Regions from separate parts of the Micromonospora lupini genome, predicted to be linked through region 2. Evidence: riboswitches for the same ligand, from Rfam matches in the RefSeq annotation. Region 2 holds a riboswitch; the other holds the start of a gene.
The links. Region 2 has a riboswitch for cobalamin ahead of cobN (cobaltochelatase subunit CobN). Riboswitches for the same ligand answer to the same signal wherever they lie in the genome.

Region 1 (10,147 bases), 850 kb from region 2:
TGGGAGGTCGCCGCCGACGCCCAGTGGCGGTGGCGGGACCGGGCCGAGGATCCGTTGCTCCCGCTGGTTCAGCGCCGGGGCGCGGAGGTGGTCGTCCGCAGTTGTGAGGGGATGCTCGCCGAGCTGGCCGCGGGCGGCCGCTGAGCGTCGCGCGTGCGGGGCGTCCACCCGGGACGCCCCGGCCGGCGTGTTTCGGTGCGGTCGACCCATTGACAGCGCCGTGGTCGCCGGGAAGCATCTGCCCAACATCCACCGGTTCTGCCCTCGGTTGTCTCGCACGTCCGATGACAACGATGTCAGGGTCGGCCCGTCCGTCCACGATCGACCACCGCAACCACCATCCCCCCGTACGACGTACTCGACCGGATCGAGTCGAAAGGCCCCGCCCCCATGCCGTATCTCCCCCGTGCGCGCACCGTGTCCCTCCGGATGGCCGCCGCGACCACCGCCGCCCTGCTGCCGCTGAGCCTGGTCGTCGCCGCGCCCCTGGCCAACGCCGCGCCAAGCGCCGCCCCACCGGGCTCCTTCAGCTCGTCATTCGAGTCGGCCGACCCGCAACCCGCCACGAGCACCGTCGAGGTCGACAGGTCGGGCCGGCCCGTGCAGGGCAACCTGAGCGGATCGAGCAGCGCGAACCTTCCCGGCAGCCTGCTCGGCCAGGTCGACGCCGTGACCGCGAGCGCCCAGAACGCGCCGAACGAGATCGCGGCGAACCTCGCCGACGGAAACCCGTCCACCAAGTGGCTGGCGTTCGAGGCGGCCGGCTGGGTGACGTACCGGCTGGCGAAGCCGGCGGTCGTGACGCGGTACGCGCTGACCTCTGCCGACGACGAACCGACCCGCGACCCCCGCGACTTCACCCTCCAGGGGTCCACCGACGGCAGCACCTGGACGGACCTGGACCGGCAGACGCAGCAGCGCTTCGCCAAACGGTTCGCCACGAACACCTACCGCGCCACCAACACGACGGCGTACGGCTGGTACCGCCTGCTGATCTCCGCGAACTCCGGCGACTCCCTCACCCAGCTCGCCGGCTGGGACATCAGCGACGGCTCGGACGTCCGCCCGCCCGCCACGCCCATGGTCAGCGGCGTCGGCCCGGGGCCGGTCGGCGGCTACACGACGAAGCCGAGCGTCGGCTTCACCGGGCTGGCCGCGCTGCGCTACTCCGGCGGCGCCGAGGCCGACGGCCGCTCGTACGCGACGAACAGGCTGTTCGACGTCGACATCCCGGTCGGGTTGAACACCCGCCTGTCCTACCGGATCTTCCCCGAGTTCACCGGCCAGGACGCGCGGTACCCGTCCACGTACGCCGCCGTCGACCTGCACTTCACCGACGGCAGCTACCTGAGCGGACGCAAGCCCGTCGACCAGCACGGCTACCCGCTGACGGCGGCCGGCCAGGGCGCGTCGAAGGTGCTCTACGCCGACCAGTGGAACGCGGTGCGGGCCGACCTCGGCACCGTCGCGCGGGGCAAGACGATCGACCGCATCCTGCTCGCCTACGACGACCCGCGGGCCACCTCGGAGACCCGGTTCCAGGGCTGGCTCGACGACGTCGAGGTGACCGGATCGCCGACGGCGATCGACGGCTCCCGGCTGACCCCCTACGTCGACACCCGGCGCGGGACCAACTCGACGGGCGGGTTCTCGCGCGGCAACAACCTGCCGATCACCGCGGTGCCGAACGGTTTCAACTTCTTCACCCCGGTGACCGACGCGACCTCCGACTCCTGGGAGTACGAGTATCACCGCGCCAACAACGCGGCCAACCTGCCGATGTTGCAGGGCCTCGCGATCTCCCACGAGCCGAGCCCGTGGATGGGCGACCGCAACCAGATGTCGGTGATGCCGGTGGCCGGCGACGGTCCGCTCACCGGGTCACCCGCCAGCCGGGCACTGGCCTTCCGCCACGACGACGAGGTCGCACAGCCGGACCTCTACCGGGTCACGACGCAGAGCGGCCTGGTCGCGGAGATGTCACCCACCGACCACGCCGGGATCATGCGGTTCACCTTCGGCCCCGGTCCGGCGACCGGAAGCCTCGTCTTCACCAAGGGCACCTTCACCATCGGCGCCGACGGCACGTTCACCGGCTGGGTCGACAACGGAAGTGGCCTGTCCGCCGGGCGCAGCCGCATGTTCGTCTCCGGCACGTTCGACCGGGCGCCGACGGCGTCCACGGCGACGTCGGCGACCTTCGACGTCTCCGCCGAGCGGCAGGTGACCATGCGGATCGCGACGTCGTTCCTCTCCGTCGACCAGGCCCGCCGCAATCTCGACCTGGAGGTGACAGGCCGCAGCTTCGACGCGATCCGCACGGCCGCCACCGCGGCGTGGAAGGACCGGCTCGGCCGGGTCGAGCTGCGCGGCGCGACCGAGACGCAGCTGGTCACCATGTACTCGAACCTGTACCGGCTGAACCTCTACCCGAACTCGCAGTCGGAGAACACGGGCACCGCCAGCGCACCCCACTGGCAGTACGCGAGCCCGGTGTCCGCGCCGACCGGCACGTCGAGCGACACCCGGACCGGCGCGAAGATCGTGGACGGCCAGATCTACGTGAACAACGGCTTCTGGGACACCTACCGCACCGTGTGGCCCGCCTACGCGCTGCTCTACCCGGACGTCGCCGCCAGGATCTCCGACGGCTTCGTCCAGCACTACCGTGACGGCGGCTGGATCGCCCGCTGGTCGTCGCCCGGCTACGCCGACCTGATGACCGGCACCAGCGCGAACGTGGCGCTCGCGCAGGCGTACCTCAGCGGGGTCAAGCTGCCCGACCCGCTGGCGGCGTACGACGCGGCAGTCAAGGACGCGACAGTCGCGTCCGGCCGCGGCGCGGTCGGCCGCAAGGGCATCGAGACGTCGCTGTTCCTCGGCTACACGCCGACGTCCACGGGGGAGTCGGTGTCGTGGGCGCTGGAGGGCTACATCAACGACTACGGCATCGGGAACATGGCCGCCGCCCTGGCGAAGGACCCGGCCACGCCGAAGTCGGAGCGTGACCGGCTCAAGGAGGAGTCGCGGTACTTCCTGGAGCGGGCCCGCAACTACGTCCACCTGTTCGACCCGAAGACGAAGCTGTTCCAGGGTCGGGACGCCACCGGCGCCTTCCTCGCCGGTGACCCGCTGGACTGGGGCGGCGTCTACACCGAGACCAACGGGTGGAACTTCGCGTTCACCGCGCAGCAGGACCCGCAGGGCCTGATCAACCTGTACGGCGGGCAGAAGGCCCTGCGCGACAAGCTCGACACCTTTTTCGCCACGCCGGAGAACGCCGACCGCCCCGGCGGCTACGGGGGCGTCATCCACGAGATGCTCGAGGCCCGTGCGGTGCGCCTGGGTCAGCTCGGCATGAGCAACCAGCCGTCGCACCACATCCCGTACCTGTACGACGTCGCCGGCGCTCCGGCGAAGACGCAGGCGATCGTGCGCGAGATCATGCAGCGCCTGTACGTCGGCAGCGAGATCGGCCAGGGCTACCTGGGCGACGAGGACAACGGGGAGATGTCGGCCTGGTACGTCCTCAGCTCGCTGGGCATCTACCCGTTGCAGGCGGGCTCGACCCACTGGGCCATCGGCTCGCCGCAGTTCACCAGGATGACCGTCCACCGCACGACAGGCGACATCGTGGTCAACGCCGCGAACAACAGCACCCGCAACGTGTACGTGCAGAGCGTGCGGGTCAACGGCAAGAAGCAGAACGGGGTGTCCGTCGACGTGTCCGCGCTCGCCCGGGGCGCCACGATCGACTTCCAGATGGGGCCCAACCCGTCGTCCTGGGGCACCGGCCGGAACGACGTGCCGCCGTCGCTGACGAAGGGCGACGCGGCGCCCGAGCCGCTGCAGGACGTCACCGGGCCCGGCCTGGGCACCGCCACCACGAGTGGCGGTCAGGACGCGGCGGCGCTGTTCGACGACTCGTCGACCACGCAGCTGACCGCGTCGACGGGCACGCCGCAGATCAGCTGGGCCTCCCGTGGCGGCCGCCAGAAGCCGACCTACTACACGCTCACCTCCGGCGCGGGCGCCGGTGACGCGGCGGACTGGCGGCTGCAGGGCTCCACCGACGGCCTCACCTGGAGCACCCTGGACTCCCGCACGGGGGAGGTCTTCCGCTGGCGCAACCAGACCCGGCCGTTCCGGATCGACAAGCCGGGGCGGTACTCCCAGTTCCGCCTCGTCGTCACCAGGACCGCCGGCGCCGCACAGCCGACCCTCGCCGAGATCGAGCTGCTCGCCGGCGGAGACCTCGACCTGGGCGGCGGTGACATCACGGTGACCGCCACGGACGGCGCGACCGCGCGATCCGGCGCACCCGCGACGGTGGCACTGGCCACCGTCACCGGCGGCGACGCCGACGACTATCGGGCCACGATCGACTGGGGTGACGGCTCACCGGCCACCGAGGGCACCCTGACACTGAGTTCGCGGGCCGTCTACCGCGTCAGCGGCGCACACACCTACACCACGCCCGGGTACCACCAGGCGAGCGTCACGGTGACCGACGGCGCCGGCCAGGGCTCGGTGACTGTCGGCGTGGACGTCGCGTACGCGCCGGACTCCGGTCTCGCCGCGGCGTTCGACACCGTGTGCGTCGGCGACGAGGGCACCCTCGCGGCGGACTGCGACGCGAAGTCGTGGGCGTACTCGCGGGCAGCCCTCGCGGCGGCCGGCGTGACCCAGGGGCAGCGACACCAGGTCCCGGGCACGGCGTTGAGCTTCACCCTGCCGCAGATCCCGGCGGGACAACCGGACAACGCCACAGGCAACGGCGCGACCATCGCTCTGCACCTGCCCTCCGACGCCCGGAGCATCTCGTTCGTCGGCGCCGGTACGCAGGGCAACCAGAGCACCACCGCCACGGCCACGTTCAGCGACGGTGGCACCGCCAGCATTCCGATCCAGTTGAGTGACTGGACGTTGGGCGGCAACGCCAACGGCACCCCGTCGTACGGCAACATCGTTGTCGCGAAATCCGCGTACCGGCTCAGTGGCACGAGCCGTGACGGCGCCCAGCCGTTCCTGTTCGCCACCGCGCCGTACCAGATCCCGGAGGGCAGAACGCTTGTCTCGGTGACCCTGCCGACGCAGACCGGCGATCCCCGCTCGGCGGGCCGCATCCACGTGTTCGCCGTCGCCGACGACGGCACGCCTTCCGCCGCGCTGGTGACCGCCGCCCCCGCCGACCAGAGCGTCGACGCCGGGCAGGTCCTCGCGGCGAACCTCGGCTCGGTGACCGGAGGGGTACCCGGTTTCACCGGCTACCACGCCCGTGTCCAGTGGGGCGACGGGACGGTTCCCGCCGACGTCACGGTCGGCGCGGCCGGGGCGCTGAGCGGCCAGCACACCTACGCGAGGGAGGGCACCTACACGGTGCACGTCACCGCGTGGGACACGCTGTCGAGCAGCACCGCCACGTTCACCGTGACCGTCCGGCGTACCGGGCGCCAGCCGGCACTCGCGGTGTCCGGCACCCAGCCGGTCACCGCCGGTGACGCGGTCACTGTCGACGGCAGCGGGTTCGCCGCCGGGGAACGGGTGACTGTGGTCCTGGCCGCCGGCACGACGCGCAGCGTGACGGTCCCGGCGTCCGCGACGGGCACGGTCCGCGCCACCGTCACGACGGCGGGGGACACGCCCCCGGGCAGGTACGCCGTCCGCGCCACCGGCGCCTCCTCCGGTACGCAGGCGACGGCCACCGTGCAGGTGACCTCGCGATCGGGAAGCCCGGCCTACCAGCCGCGCGTGTCGTTGCCCACGACGTCCGGACCACGCGGTACGTCGATCACGGTCGACGGCTCCGGGTTCGCGCCGAACGAGGCGATCACGGTCAGCTTCGGCGACGGCCGTGGGGTCGGCACGGTGCGCGCCAACGGTGACGGCGTCGTCGCCGGCGCGACCGTGAGCGTTCCGGATTCGGCGCAGCCGGGCGCGACACGGGTGACGCTGTCCGGTGTCACCTCGGCGACTGCGGTGTCCGCACCGTTCACCGTCACCGGCGCGAGGTGAGCCGGAGGTGACACCGTCGGGCGGGCCGTGCTCCACGGCCCGCCCGACGTCGGCGCGACGGGCCCCATCGAGCCACGGTGGCCGTCCGGCCTCGGTGCTCGTCCGTCGTGGTCCGCGCGTCGTGGTCCGCGCGTCGTGGCCCGCCCGTCGCGGGGCCGATCCGCTGGCAGCCGGGGCAGCGCGCGTGGTGCGGCCCGGCTTGCAGAACGGACGCTGCTGGCGTGCCTGCCGCGCTGTGGCGCGGCCGATCCGCGCCGCCGGCACGGCACTGTCGCCCTTGGCCGGTATACCGCAGAGTCATATTCATACCTCTGCGGTATACCGCTCACGGGTTCATCCGCTCCGCGGTCCGTCCGCGAGGGCCGCCCGCGAGGTCCGTCCGCCAGGTCCGTCCGCGAGGCGCGTCCGCGAGGGCCGCCCGCGAGGTCCGTCCGCCAGGTCCGTCCGCGAGGCGCGTCCGCGAGGTCCGTCCGCGAGGGCCGTCCGCGAGGGGCGTCCGTCCGTCAGGCCAGTGCGTCCGTCAAGGGCCGTCCGTGCCGCTGCCCCACGTCCGGGGCAGCTCTACAGGGGCGGCTCCCGGCCCTTGTCACCGGTTCGGCGGTGTCGCCGCCGCGGATCCCGGTGGCGCGCTCAGGCGGAGCTGCCACCGCCGGCCGTGGTCGGTGAGCCGGACGATCGCCAACGGCTCCACGTCCAGCTGCCGGTAGGTCGCCAGCGGCAGGCCCAGCGCGTGCACGACCGCCACCCGGATCACGAGCGGATGGGTGACGGCCGTGACCCGTCGGCCGAGGCCGCGCTGTCCGTCGAGCCACCGGCCGACGCGCTCGCGCAGGCCGGCGACGGATTCGCCCCCGTGCGGCGCGGCGTCCGGGGTGGACAACCACTCGTGCAGGGCGTCGGGTTGCGCGGCGGCAACCTCCTCAAGCGACCGGCCGGTCCAGTCGCCGTAGTCGCAGTCGGCAAGCGCCGTCTCGACGGCGGGCGCGAGGCCGAGGGCGTACGCGGTCTGGACGGCCGCCACGGCGGGGCTGGACAGGCAGGCGTCGGTGTCGCTCGACGACGCCCGCCGGTCCAGCCCGGGCAGGGCGAGGGCGGCGCGTCGGCCCCCCTCGTCCAGTCCGTCGTCCCCGCCGAACCGGGCCCGCCGCAGGGCGGCGGTGTGACCGTGGGCGACCAGCCGCAGGCTGGTGGCGCTCACCCGGCCAGTCGTGCGTCGGCGAGCGCGCGCTGCCTGTGCATCAGGGCTGCGAAGAGCAGGCCGATCCCGGTCCACAGCACCACCTGGGTGCCGAGGGAGGCGAGTCGGAAGCTCCACAGCAGCGTGGCGGGGAAGTCACCCGGGACTTCCTGGAACGACGGCAGCACCACGTAGGCCACGCCTGTGACAAGCAGGAAACCGCCGACCGCCGCCGCGGCGCGTTGCCACACCGGCGCCTGTGCGCCGACCGACCGGTAGCCCAGCGCACCGGACCAGACCGCCACCAGCCCGAGAACCACCAGCAGCAGGTAGGTGACCGTGCGCTGGTTGATGGTGGCCGGGTCGCCGACGGCCGGAGGGTTCGGCGGGTACTTGAGGAACGGCACGATCACCGCGCCGAGCAGCGCGCCGCCGGCCAGCAGCAGCCCGGACCGCCCGTCGTCAACAGTCCGCCGCCGCCGGTTCAGCAGGACGTACGCCGTGGCCAGCAGGCCACCCATCGCGGTGCCGAACAGCGCGGTGGCCAGGAACAACCCACCACGCTGGCCGTTCCTGCTGACCAGGGCTTCCTCGTCGTGCTGGTGCCCGCCGGTGGCGGGTTCGGCGTGTGACGCCGCCTCCTCGATGGCGATGGCCGCCTCGACGTGTGGTTCGCCGACGACGTAGGCGAACGTTCCCGCGAGCAGGCCGGCCACCAGGCCGGCGAGCAGCCCGCGCAGGAGAACCGTGACGAACGTGGGTGCGGTGCCGGCGCCGCTCAGTGGCACGGGACACCGAGCAGGTGCCGGCCGTCGTGCATCAGCTCGTGCAGGTACATCCCGCTGCGCGAGACCGCGCCCTGGTCGAAGGCGACGAGATAGGCCAGCAGGGTGAGCACGGCGACGGTGGCCAGGACCGTCCACAGGAGACGGGTCGGGGCAGCGGGGTGCACCAGCGGCTGGCTGGACGTGGAACTGGACATGCGTGCACGAACCTCCTCGGGGATGACGCGTCCCCATCGCAAGGCTGCGGACGACCGAGCGTCCTGGCTCGCGGCCCCCGGGGTCGGGGACCGCTCACAGTGGCGCGACCGCGCCGGATTCTCACCGGCTTCCCTCGCGTCGCCGCAGATAGTGGGTCGACCGTATCGGTGCCGGTTCTCCTCGGTCAAGCCGGCGGCGGGGTCCGATCACGACGCCGCCGACGCTCGCTCGCCTGCGCGCGCCGGCGGATCGACGACTGCCGTCACGGATGAGCGCGACACGCCCGGCCCCGACATGTGGGGTGTGACAAACGTGGTCGCCCCTATATATGGTGTCGACCGCAGCTGGTTCGGTCACTCAACCCAGGGTGGCCGACGCAAGAGGGAACCCGGTGGAAGTCCGGGACTGCCCCGCAGCGGTGAGTGGGAACGACAGCCGTCATCAGCACTGGGCCGCCATCTGGCCTGGGAAGCGACGGCCGGTAGGTGACCGGGCGACCCCGGTCGTGCCCGCGAGTCCGAAGACCTGCCAGCGCGCCGCGTACCCGCATCCGGGTGGGCGGTGGTCCGAGGCCGCGTGGGACGGCCGACGCCTTCCGGATCCGCGCCCCGTCGGCGTGGCGTCCGCCGGTGTCGGCCTCCTCGCGCCGAGGGCCTTCAGGTCCTCAAGCTCGCGAGGAGTGAGTGGTGACAGTTACCGAGGTGACCCCGGCCGGCGGCGACACGGCCCTCCGGCGTACGCCGTCGCAGGTCCGCGAACGCGACGGCGGCAGCGAACCGGCGGACGTGCGCACGCTCGTCGCCACTGTCGAGCGCTGGGCCGACGACCTGCCCGACGTCGACCCGCTGCGGGTGGCGACCCGCACGATCAGCGGCCTGTACGACGGCGCGACGACTGCCGAACGGGACCGGCTGACCATCCAGACCGCGGCCGAGATGATCGGTACGGAGCCGCAGTACTCGCGCCTCGCCGCCCGGCTGCTGGCCAGCCACATCGAGCGGGAGGTACGCCGGCAGGGCGTCACCTCGTTCAGCGCGGCGATCCGGGCGGGCCACGCCGAGGGCCTGATCGGTGACGACACCGCCGCGTTCGTCGCCGCGCACGCCGCGACCCTCGACCACGCGATCGACCGGGACGGCGACCGCCGATTCGAGTACTTCGGCCTGCGCACGGTCTACGACAGGTACCTGCTGCGCCACCCCACCAGCCGATTGGTGCTGGAGACCCCGCAGTACTGGCTGCTGCGGGTGGCCTGCGGTCTGTCCCGTACGCCGGACGAGGCTGTGGACTTCTACCGGCTCATGTCCAGCCTGGCCTACCTGCCCAGCTCGCCGACGCTGTTCAACTCCGGCACCCGGCACACCCAGATGTCCTCGTGCTACCTCGTCGACTCGCCGCGCGACGAACTGGACTCGATCTACCAGCGCTACGCCCAGGTCGCCAACCTGTCCAAGTTCGCCGGCGGCATCGGCCTCGCGTACTCCCGGGTCCGCTCCCGGGGCGCGCTGATCCGCGGCACGAACGGGCAGTCAAACGGGATCGTGCCGTGGCTGCGCACCCTGGACGCGAGCGTGGCGGCGGTCAACCAGGGTGGCCGGCGCAAGGGCGCCGCCTGCGTCTACCTGGAGCCGTGGCATCCGGACATCGAGGAGTTCCTGCAACTGCGGGACAACACCGGCGAGGACGCCCGGCGTACGCACAACCTGAACCTTGCCAACTGGATCCCGGACGAGTTCATGCGGCGGGTCGAGGCCGACGAGGTGTGGTCGCTGTTCGACCCGGACGAGGTGCCCGAGCTGCCCGACCTGTGGGGGGAGCGGTTCGACGCCGCGTACCGGGCCGCCGAGGCGCAGGGCCGCTACGTGCGACAACTGCCGGCGCGGGAGCTGTACGGCAAGATGATGCGAACCCTGGCCCAGACCGGCAACGGCTGGATGACGTTCAAGGACGCGGCCAACCGGCTGTGCAACCA
Region 2 (10,147 bases):
CGCATGCTCGTGCTCCTCGACAACGTCCGCGACACCGACCATGTCATTCCCCTTCTGCCCGGCACTCCCACCTGCACGGTCCTGATCACCAGCCGTCACCGGCTACGCGGCCTGACCGTCACCCATGGCGCCAGGACGCTCACACTGGACAGGCTCTCCGAGACGGAGGCGCGGGAGTTGCTTGCCACCCGCCTCGGCCCGGCGCGGGCGCTCCAGCACCGCTCAGCTCTCGACGCGTTGGTGCGACACTGCGGCGGTCTACCGCTGGCGCTGGCCATCGTGGCAGCCCGGGCCGCCACGCATCCCGACCACCCGCTCGACGGCCTGGTCCGCGAACTACGCGACACCACCGTCCGACTCGACGCCCTCACCACCGGAGAATTGCGGGCCGACCTACGTGCGGTCTTCTCCTGGTCCTGGCGGGCCCTGACCCCGCAGGCCGGCAAGGTCGTCGATCTTCTCGGTCTGGTTCCGGTCGTCGACATCAGCCTGCCCGCCGTGGCCAGCCTGGCGGGCACGTCGACGCCGCGGGCACAGGAGCTGTTGCGGGAGCTGGAAGACACGGCACTGGTCCGCCAGCACGCGCCGGGCCGCTTCCGGATGCACGACCTGGTTCATCTCTACAGTGCCCAGCGCGGCCGGAACCAGCAGGGTGGCGAGGACCGGGAGGCGGTCCGGCGGCTTGTCGACTTCTATCTGCACACCGCCTGCGCGGCGGACCGGTTGCTCGACCCGCGCCGCCATCCACTCATACTCGGCGAGCCGGCACCCGGCTGCACCCCAGCGGTGTTGACGGATGCGAGTGTGGCGATGTCGTGGTTCGACGCCGAGCAGGAACGGGTGCTGGAGAGTCAGCGCCTGGCCATGCAACGGCTGTGGTTTCCCCAGGTGTGGCAACTGGCCCGGACGTTGGTCACGTTCCACGCCCGACGTCGCCAGGCCGTCGAACAGTTGGCCGTGTGGCGAATGGGCCTGGCCGCCGCCGAGCAGGGGGCGAGCATCTCGGCACGAGCCATGGCGCACCGCTATCTGGGTCAGGCCCACAGCCAGAATGGCGAGCAGGAGGAGGGTTTGCGTCATCTGCGGCTGGCCGTCGACCGTGCCCACGAGGCCGGCGACGCCGCCGAGCTGGCACGGTGTCACTACGCGCTGGGTGTCGCCGCAGATCACGCTGGAGACCTTCGACAGGCGCTGCTGCACTCCCGTGAGGCGTTGGCCGAGTTCCAGGATCTCGCCGACACGGTGGAGATAGCCCGGGCGCTCAACGCGGTCGGCTGGGAGTGCGCCCAGTTGGAACGCTACGAAGAGGCGCAGGACAGTTGCACGCGCGCCCTGACCCTGTTTCGGCAGCACGGGCATCCCGACGGTGAAGCCGACACGCTGCACAGCCTTGGCCTGATCGCGCACGGCACCGGTCAGCAGCACTCGGCGTTGGCCTACTACCGGCAGGCGCTTGCGGTCTACCACGAGGTCGGCAACACCCGGGGTGAGGCGGACTGCCTAAACAGCCTGGGTGGGCTGCACGAGAGCCTCGGGCAGTACCGGGAGGCCCACGACTCCTGGCAGCGGTTGGTCGTCCTGTTGCGCGTACAGGGCCGCGCGGCCGAAGCGTTGCAGGTCGTCCAGCGGCTCGACCTGCTGCCGCTCTGAGCATCTGGCCGCCTTCCGGCAACCGTCCGCAAGGTCGTCAGGGGAGCGACCGGGCGATCTCGAGCGCCTCGGCCCTGGTGAGCGCACCCTCCAGGCGGTAGGTCACGTCGGCCTGTTCCCAGATGAGGGTCGAGGCCGCGAGCCGGGCGGTCTCCCGCCGGACCTGCCCCGAACGGTCCACGTAGGACACCACGTGGGGACCATCGACCCAGATGGCGAAGTTGCCGTTGACCTCCGTCCACTCCGCCTCCGGTCGGTCGATCTGCTTGTGGAAGGTCAGGTCGAGGCGACCGTCGAACGCGTCGAGGCGCAGCGCGCCGCCGTCGTAGAGCAGCGTCGCCACCCGATGCGCGCCGGCGCCGTCCGGGTCGGCGACCAACGCCCGCTCGGGTGGACCCAGCGCGGACGGCATCCGGATCGGGAAGCGCACCGCCCGTCGCGCCTCGTCCAACCCGACCGTCCGCTGCGACGGCAACGGCGACGGCTCGCCCGCGGGCAGCGACGGCGTGGGCGACGTGGCGATGCTGACGCCGGCGAAGCGCAGCACCTCCCCGACGGCGTTCGCGATGGCGGCGCGCGTCGGCGGGAGCGCCGCGACCAGCAGGGCCACGAGCGCCGCCGCGGCGAAGGAGCGCCAACGGCGACGCCGGGGTACGCCCCTGACGAGGCGGGCGCGTACGCCTGCGGTCACGTCCGGCGCGTCGGGCGTCTCCAGCCAGGCGGACAGGTCGCGCAGCTCCGCTTCGAGGCCGTCCGCGCCCCGGTCGGGGTCACCCATGGCGCACCCCCTCGTCGGCGAGCAGGGCGCGCAGCTTCGCCAGGGCCCGCGAGGTCCGCGACTTCACCGTGCCCCGGGGCCAACCCAGAGTCGCCACCGTCTCGTCCTCGCTGAGGTCGAGGAAGAACCGGCAGACGATCACTTCTCGGTCGCGTACCGGAAGTTGACGCAGGGCCGCCACCAGCGCGGCGCGGCGCTCACCGGCGAGGACGGTGCCTACCGCGTCGTCCTCGACGACCTCCGACGCCGGGTACGCCGCCGCCCGCAGGGCCAGGCCGTCGCGGCGCGTGCGGGAACGATGCAGGTTGCGGGTCTCGTTGGCGACGATCGCCAGCAGCCAGGATCGGAAGGACGACTCTCCCCGATAACGGGACAGCTTGCGGTAGCCCTTCACAAACGCCTCCTGGATGACGTCCTCGGAGTCGGAGCCCGCGCCGAGCAGCACCGCCGTCCGGTGCGCGGACGCGGTGTGCCGGGCGACCAGGAGGTCGTACGCCTCCAGGTCACCGGCCCGAGCGCGGGTGACGAGCACGTCGTCGTCCAGGGAGACCTCCGGTTCCTCACAGTGCTGACACCGCCCACGTGCCGCGGGTTCCGCCCACCGGGTCCGGCGAGTCAGATTTCTCCCACCCGGCGTGCAGCGTATTGCCAGGAATCGGTGCTGAACTGGAGGGGCGTCCGAGGAGAGGGGCTGGGCATGAGCTGGTTCAACAGGCGGTCAAGGGGCGCCGGGGCGACCCCGACCAAGCTGGACCGCGAGGCCACCCGGGACGACCTCGCCGCGCTGGAGGCGTTCGTCGCCAGCCGGCGGGGAGTGGAGTTCTACCTGGAACCGGAGACCACCGCGACCGACACCACCGTGGTGGCGATCGCCCACGACGGCGAGTGGATCCGCCGCCGCACCGGCACCCCCCGCGCGGCTGGCGCCATCGCCCGCAAGCACGCGGTGCCGCTGTACGAGGCGGCCCGCACCGGCTACCCGGAGCGGATGCGGGTGTGGAACCGCGCCCACCCGGAGCGCCACGCCCGCTGATCGGCTGGAGCGCCACGCCCGCTGATCGGCTGGAGCGGCCGCGCTCGCTGATCGGCTGGAGCGGCCATGCCCGCTGATCGGGGTGGCGCCCGGAGCCGGCTGCCCTGCGCGCAGGCGAGCACCGCTCGGCCCTTTGCGGGTGGCGGGTGGTGGTCGATGCCTTTGGAGTTGATGCGGTTGACGACATCGCCGTGGAAGCGAACCGACCGACTGGCGTGCGCCTCAGAAAGGCTCGGGTGCGGTGGACGTGTCGGGTGCGATGGGCGGGTCAGGAAGCGGGTGGGCTCGCGGCAGCGGGCGTGAGTCGGGAAGCGGGAGTCAAGGTGATCGGGGCTCACGGCAGGGAGCGGGAGTGAGGAGCGGAGGTCAGGGAGTGGAGTCAGGGGGCGGAGGTGAGGGAGCGGGGTCAGGGAGCGGAGGTGAGGGAGCGGGAGTGAGGGAGCGGGGATCAGGGAGCGGGGATCAGGGGCGGGAGTGAGGGAGCGGGAGTGAGGGAGCGGGGGTCAGGGGGGGTGAGGGAGCGGGAGTGAGAGAGCGGAGTGAGGGAGCGGGGTCAGGGAGCGGAGTGAGGGAGCGGGGTCAGGGAGCGGAGTGAGGGAGCGGGGTCAGGGAGCGGAGTGAGGGAGCGGGGTCAGGGAGCGGAGGTGAGGGAGCGGGGTCAGGGAGCGGAGTGAGGGAGCGGGGTCAGGGAGCGGAGGTGAGGGAGCGGGGTCAGGGAGCGGGGGTGAGGGAGCGGGAGTCAGGGAGCGGGGTCAGCGAGGGAGAGTTAGGGCGATGTCGTCTACGACATCAGCTCCACAGGGGCCGAGTGACCCTCACCCTCCCCGCTGCGGGAGCGTCCTGCCGCCGGTCGACTTCCCCCGCACCGTCGGCATCGCCGAGCCTCCGCGTGGCAACGTGTGCACGCGCCGCATGGCGTGCGACTCATGGTGTGCGGCGCGTGGCGTGCGACTCAAGGCGTGCGGCGCGTGGCGTGGGGCTCGTGGCGTGCGGCTCGTCGCGCTGCCGCTCCGGAGCAGGTGAGCGCGGCCGGCGACGCCGGGACCTGCGTTGACCGGCGGTGGACGGGTGTGGCAGCATTCGCGGCCTGACGGCAGTGAAGGAAGTCGGTGCGAATCCGACGCGGTCCCGCCACTGTCACCGGGGAGCGATCCCCCCTCGCGAGTCACGGCCGTGTGTCTGCGGTTGGAAGGCCGGGGGAGAGCGTCGATCCGGAAGCCAGGATACTTCGGCCGTCGGGACGTACCCCAGGGCGTGGACACCCGAGGAGGACCCGATGACGCTTGGCGTCTCCATCATCGACGGCGGTTGCCGTTTCCCGCACGGCGGCCGTGTCGTCGCCGCGATCGGCATCGACTCCGTTCACCGCTGAGTTCCGGACCGCGCCGCCCGTCGTCCCCGGCCGCTCGCCGGTGAGCGGGCCGGATCGCGGCCTCCGCTGAACCCTGCGCCCATCCCACGTCGCCAGGCCGCTCCCGCGAGCGCGCCGACGTTACCGTCCGGAGCCTGCCGTGCGCGTTCTGCTGCTCTCCACCGCCGACACCGACCTGCTGGCCGCCCGCGCCAGTGACGCCGACTACCGGCTCGCCAACCCGGCACGGGTGGCGGCCGACGAGGTGCCCGCCCTGCTCGACGGGGTCGACCTCGCCGTCGTACGCCTGCTCGGGGGTCGGCAGGCGTGGCCGGACGGCCTCGCCGCGGTGCTCGCCACCGGCGTGCCGACTGTCGTGCTCGGCGGCGAGACGGTGCCCGACGCGGAGCTGATGGCCGTCTCCACCGTGCCGTCCGGAGTTGTCACCCAGGCGCTGGCGTACCTGGTGGAGGGCGGGCCGGACAACCTCGGGCACCTCGCCCGGTTCCTCGGTGACACCGTGCTGCTCACCGGCGAGGGGTTCGCCCCGCCCGCGCCCACCCCGGCCTACGGGGTGCACGGCGAGCACCCGACCGACCCGGACCGGCCCACCGTGGGCATCGTCTTCTACCGGGCGCACGCCCTCGCCGGCAACACCGCGTTCGTCGACGTCCTGGCCGACGCCGTGCGGGAGGCCGGGGGCAACCCGCTGCCGATCTTCTGCGGCTCGCTGCGGGGCCTGACCGCCGGCGCCGGCCCGCTCGGGCTGTTCGCCCGCTGTGACGCGCTGCTGGTCACCGTGCTCGCCGCCGGCGGCGCGGTCGCCGCCGACGCGTCCGGGGGCGGCGACGAGGACGCGTGGGACGTCGGCGCGCTCGCCGCCCTGGACGTGCCAGTCATTCAGGCGCTCTGCCTGACCAGCACCCGCGAGCAGTGGGCCGGCAGCGACGCCGGGCTGTCCCCGTTGGACGCGGCGATGCAGGTGGCCATCCCCGAGTTCGACGGCCGGATCGTCACGGTGCCGTTCTCGTTCAAGCGGATCGACGCGGACGGCCTCTCGGTGTACGCCGCCGACGCCGAGCGGGCCGCCCGGGTGGCCGGCATCGCGGTGCGCCACGCCCGGCTGCGGTACGTGCCCAACGCCGACAAGCGGGTCGCCGTCGTCCTCAGCTCGTACCCCACCAAGCACTCCCGGGTCGGCAACGCCGTCGGGCTGGACACCCCGGTCTCGGCGGTCCGGCTGTTCGCCGCGCTCGCCGAGGCGGGTTACGACCTGGGTGACGCGCCGCCGCCCGAGGACGGCGACGCGCTGATCCACGCGCTGATCGCCGCCGGTGGTCACGACGTGGAGTGGCTCACCCCGGAGCAGTTGGCCGCCGCCGAGGCACGGATACCGGGGCAGACGTACCGGCGCTGGTTCGACCAGGTCCCGACCGAGCTGCGCGAGCGCATGCGGGAGCACTGGGGTGAGCCGCCCGGCGAGCTGTACACCGAGGGCGGCGACATCGTGCTCGCCGGGCTGCGCTTCGGCAACGTGGTGCTGCTGATCCAACCGCCCCGCGGCTTCGGGGAGAACCCGATCGCCATCTACCACGACCCGGACCTGCCGCCCAGTCACCACTATCTGGCCGCGTACCGCTGGCTGGCCGCGCCGGTCACCGACGGCGGCTTCGGCGCGGACGCCGTGGTGCACCTGGGCAAGCACGGCACCCTGGAGTGGCTGCCCGGCAAGGGCCTCGGCCTGGCCGCCGACTGCGCGCCCGACGCGGTCCTCGCGGACCTGCCGCTTGTCTACCCGTTCATCGTCAACGACCCCGGCGAGGGCACCCAGGCCAAGCGCCGCGCGCACGCCGTGGTCATCGACCACCTGGTGCCGCCGATGGCCCGCGCCGAGACGTACGGCGACCTGGCCAAGCTGGAGCAACTGCTCGACGAGTACGCGACCGTGCAGGCGCTCGACCCGGCCAAGGTGCCCACCGTGCGGGCCCAGATCTGGGATCTCGTCCGCGCCGCCGAGTTGCACCACGACCTGCACGCCGAGGCGATGCCCGACGCCGACGACTTCGACGACTTCGTGCTGCACCTCGACGGGTACCTGTGCGAGGTCAAGGACGTGCAGATCCGCGACGGGCTGCACATCCTGGCCGACGCGCCGACCGGCGAGCCCCGGATCAACCTGGTGCTCGCCGTGCTGCGCGCCCCTCAGATCTGGGGCGGCAAACACGCCCTGCCCGGCCTGCGGCAGGCCCTCGCCGCCGCGTACGGCCTCGACGAGCAGGAGTTGCTCGCGTCGCCCGGGCAGCGGATCGCCCTGCCGGTCGCGCTGACCGACGCGGTCGACGGGCCGGCCGGCACCGCCGCCGACGCCGTCGACCTGATCGAGGCCCTCGCGCGACGGCTGGTCACCGGCATGGAGACCCTGGACTGGGATGCCGGCGTCGTCGACGCGGTGGTCGTGGAGGTGACCGGGCAGCCGATCCCGGACGCCGCCGCCGTGCTGCGCTTCGCGGCCACCGAACTGGTGCCCCGACTGGCGCGCACCACCGACGAGCTGACCAACACCCTCGGCGCGCTCGACGGCCGGTTCGTGCCGCCCGGCCCGTCCGGCTCACCCACCCGGGGCCTGGTCAACGTGCTGCCCACCGGCCGCAACTTCTACTCCGTCGACCCCAAGGCCATCCCGAGCCGCAACGCCTGGGACGTCGGAGTGGCCCTCGCGGACTCGCTGCTGGCCCGGCACCTCGCCGACACCGGCACGTACCCCCGCTCGGTGGGGTTGACCGTGTGGGGCACCAGCGCGATGCGCACCCAGGGCGACGACATCGCCGAGGTGCTCGCGCTGCTGGGCTGCCGCCCGGTCTGGGACGAGCGGTCCCGGCGGGTCACCGGCGTCGAGGTGGTGCCGACCGCCGAGCTGGGCCGCCCGCGCGTCGACGTGACCGTGCGCATCTCCGGCTTCTTCCGCGACGCGTTCCCGCACGTCGTGGCGCTGCTGGACGACGCCGTGCGGCGGGTCGCCGCGCTCGATGAGCCGGACGATCAGAACTACCTGCGGGCGCACGTCGCCGCCGACCTCGCCGAGCACGGCGACGAGCGGCGGGCCACCGCCCGGATCTTCGGCTCCAAGCCCGGGGCGTACGGCGCGGGCCTGCTGCCGCTGATCGACGCCCGGACCTGGCGCAGTGACGCCGACCTGGCCGAGGTGTACGCGGTGTGGGGCGGCTACGCGTACGGCCGGGGCCTGGACGGGCGTGAGGCGCGCGCCGACATGGAGCGCTCCTTCGCCCGTATCGCCGTGGCGGTGAAGAACCAGGACACCAGGGAGCACGACATCGTCGACTCCGACGACTACTTCCAGTACCACGGCGGGATGGTGGCGATGGTCCGGCACCTCACCGGCTCGTCACCGCAGGCGTACGTGGGTGACTCGGCCATGCCGCACGACGTGCGGACCCGCACGCTGGGTGAGGAGACCCGGCGGGTGTTCCGGGCGCGGGTGGTCAACCCGAAGTGGATCGCCGCGATGCGCCGGCACGGCTACAAGGGCGCGTTCGAGCTGGCGGCCACCGTGGACTACCTGTTCGGCTACGACGCCACCGCCGGCGTGGTCGACGACTGGATGTACGAGCACCTGGCCGCCGCGTACCTGTTCGACGACACGACCCGGGAGTTCCTGGAGCAGTCCAACCCGTGGGCGCTGCGTGGCATCACCGAGCGTCTGTTGGAGGCCGCCGACCGGGGGCTGTGGGCCAAACCGGAGCCGGCCACGCTGGACCGGCTCCGGGACACGTACCTGGCCAGCGAGGGCGACCTGGAGGACCGGGCATGAGCGTCACCTACCCGTTCAGCGCGGTGCTCGGCATGGCCGACATGCGGTTGGCGCTGCTGCTCAACGCGGTGTCCCCGGCGATCGGCGGGGTCCTCGTGCGGGGTGAGAAGGGGACCGCCAAGTCCACAGCCGTGCGGGCCCTCGCCGCGCTGCTACCCCCGGTGCGCCGGGTCGCCGGCTGCCGCTTCGGCTGTGACCCGGCCGAGCCGGACCCGGCCTGCCCGGACGGTCCGCATCCGGCCGACGCCGCCACCGAGACCCGCCCGGCCCGGCTCGTGGAGCTGCCGGTCGGCGCCGCCGAGGACCGGGTCGTCGGATCGCTCGACCTGGAGAAGGCCCTCGGCGAGGGCGTACGCGCCTTCGAGCCGGGTCTGCTCGCCGCCGCCCACCGGGGGGTGCTCTACGTCGACGAGGTCAACCTGCTGCACGACCACCTCGTCGACCTGCTGCTCGACGCGGCGGCGATGGGCCGCAGCCACGTCGAGCGTGAGGGTGTCTCGGTCAGCCACGCGGCCCGGTTCCTGCTGGTCGGCACCATGAACCCGGAGGAGGGGGAGTTGCGCCCGCAGCTGCTCGACCGTTTCGGGTTGACCGTCGAGGTAGGCGCCAGCCGGGATCCTGCGGTCCGGGTCGAGGTGGTGCGTCGCCGGCTCGCCGCCGACGCCGACCCGGCCGGCTTCGCCGCCCGCTGGGCCGACGCCGACGCGGAGATCGCCGCGCAGGTGGCCGCCGCCCGCCGCAGGCTTCCCGGGGTACGCCTGCCGGACGCCGCGCTGCGGCAGATCGCCGAGGTGTGCGCCGAGTTCGACGTGGACGGCATGCGCGCCGACATCGTCACGGCACGGACCGCCCTCGCGCACGCCGCGTGGCACGGCCGGGACCGGGTCACCATCGACGACGTCCGGGTCGCCGCCCGCCTCGCCCTGCCGCACCGCCGCCGCCGCGACCCGTTCGACACCCCGGGCCTGGACTCCAAGCGCCTCGACGAGGCGTTGCAGCGCGCCCAGGACGCGCACCCCGACGACTCGGACGACAACGGCGGCCCGCACGACGGTGGCCCGGACGACGGGGGCCCGCAGGGCGGTGGCCCGGCCGGCGGTGACGGCCCGAGTGGCGGCGGCCCGAGTGGTGGCGGCCCGAGTGACGGCGGCCCGAGTGACGGCGGCCCGAGTGGCGACGGCAGCGGCGACGGGGCCGAGCGGGGTGCACCCGGGTCGGCCGGGCCCTCGGCGGCGCGCGACGGCAGTGGCCCAGACGGGCGCACCGACGGCCCCGACGGTGCCGACGGGTGGCCGCAGCGACAGCCGGGCGACGACGATGGCTGGTCGCGGCGCCAGCCGGGCGACCGGGGCGACGACGGGCAGAACTCGCGTCCGCGCGGGGGCCGGGAATCGGCGACCGGTGACGACGACCCGACCCGCGGCGGGGAGTCCCAGCCGGCGGCCGTACCCCGGGGTGGGTTGAAGGCCCGGCTGCTCACCGCGCCCGGCGTCGGTGACGGCGTGC

Region 1: it holds a riboswitch for cobalamin, as region 2 does, so the genes downstream of both, OOJ91_RS00965 (CbtB domain-containing protein) here and cobN (cobaltochelatase subunit CobN) in region 2, are expected to answer to the same signal.

Annotation. Positions count from the first base shown of each region.
Region 1 is NZ_JAPENL010000001.1:213,991-224,137, forward strand. Features, by position in the region: gene OOJ91_RS00945 (GTP-binding protein) at 1-144, shown strand, start outside; gene OOJ91_RS00950 (GH92 family glycosyl hydrolase) at 430-6,015, shown strand; gene OOJ91_RS00955 (histidine phosphatase family protein) at 6,602-7,213, opposite strand; gene OOJ91_RS00960 (CbtA family protein) at 7,210-7,980, opposite strand; gene OOJ91_RS00965 (CbtB domain-containing protein) at 7,971-8,174, opposite strand; cobalamin riboswitch at 8,210-8,350, opposite strand; cobalamin riboswitch at 8,504-8,722, shown strand; gene OOJ91_RS00970 (ribonucleoside-diphosphate reductase subunit alpha) at 8,877-10,147, shown strand, end outside.
Region 2 is NZ_JAPENL010000001.1:1,063,626-1,073,772, reverse strand. Features, by position in the region: gene OOJ91_RS04960 (ATP-binding protein) at 1-1,650, shown strand, start outside; gene OOJ91_RS04955 (hypothetical protein) at 1,688-2,428, opposite strand; gene OOJ91_RS04950 (RNA polymerase sigma factor) at 2,421-2,960, opposite strand; gene OOJ91_RS04945 (hypothetical protein) at 3,126-3,461, shown strand; cobalamin riboswitch at 4,536-4,712, shown strand; gene cobN (cobaltochelatase subunit CobN) at 4,973-8,641, shown strand; gene OOJ91_RS04935 (VWA domain-containing protein) at 8,638-10,147, shown strand, end outside.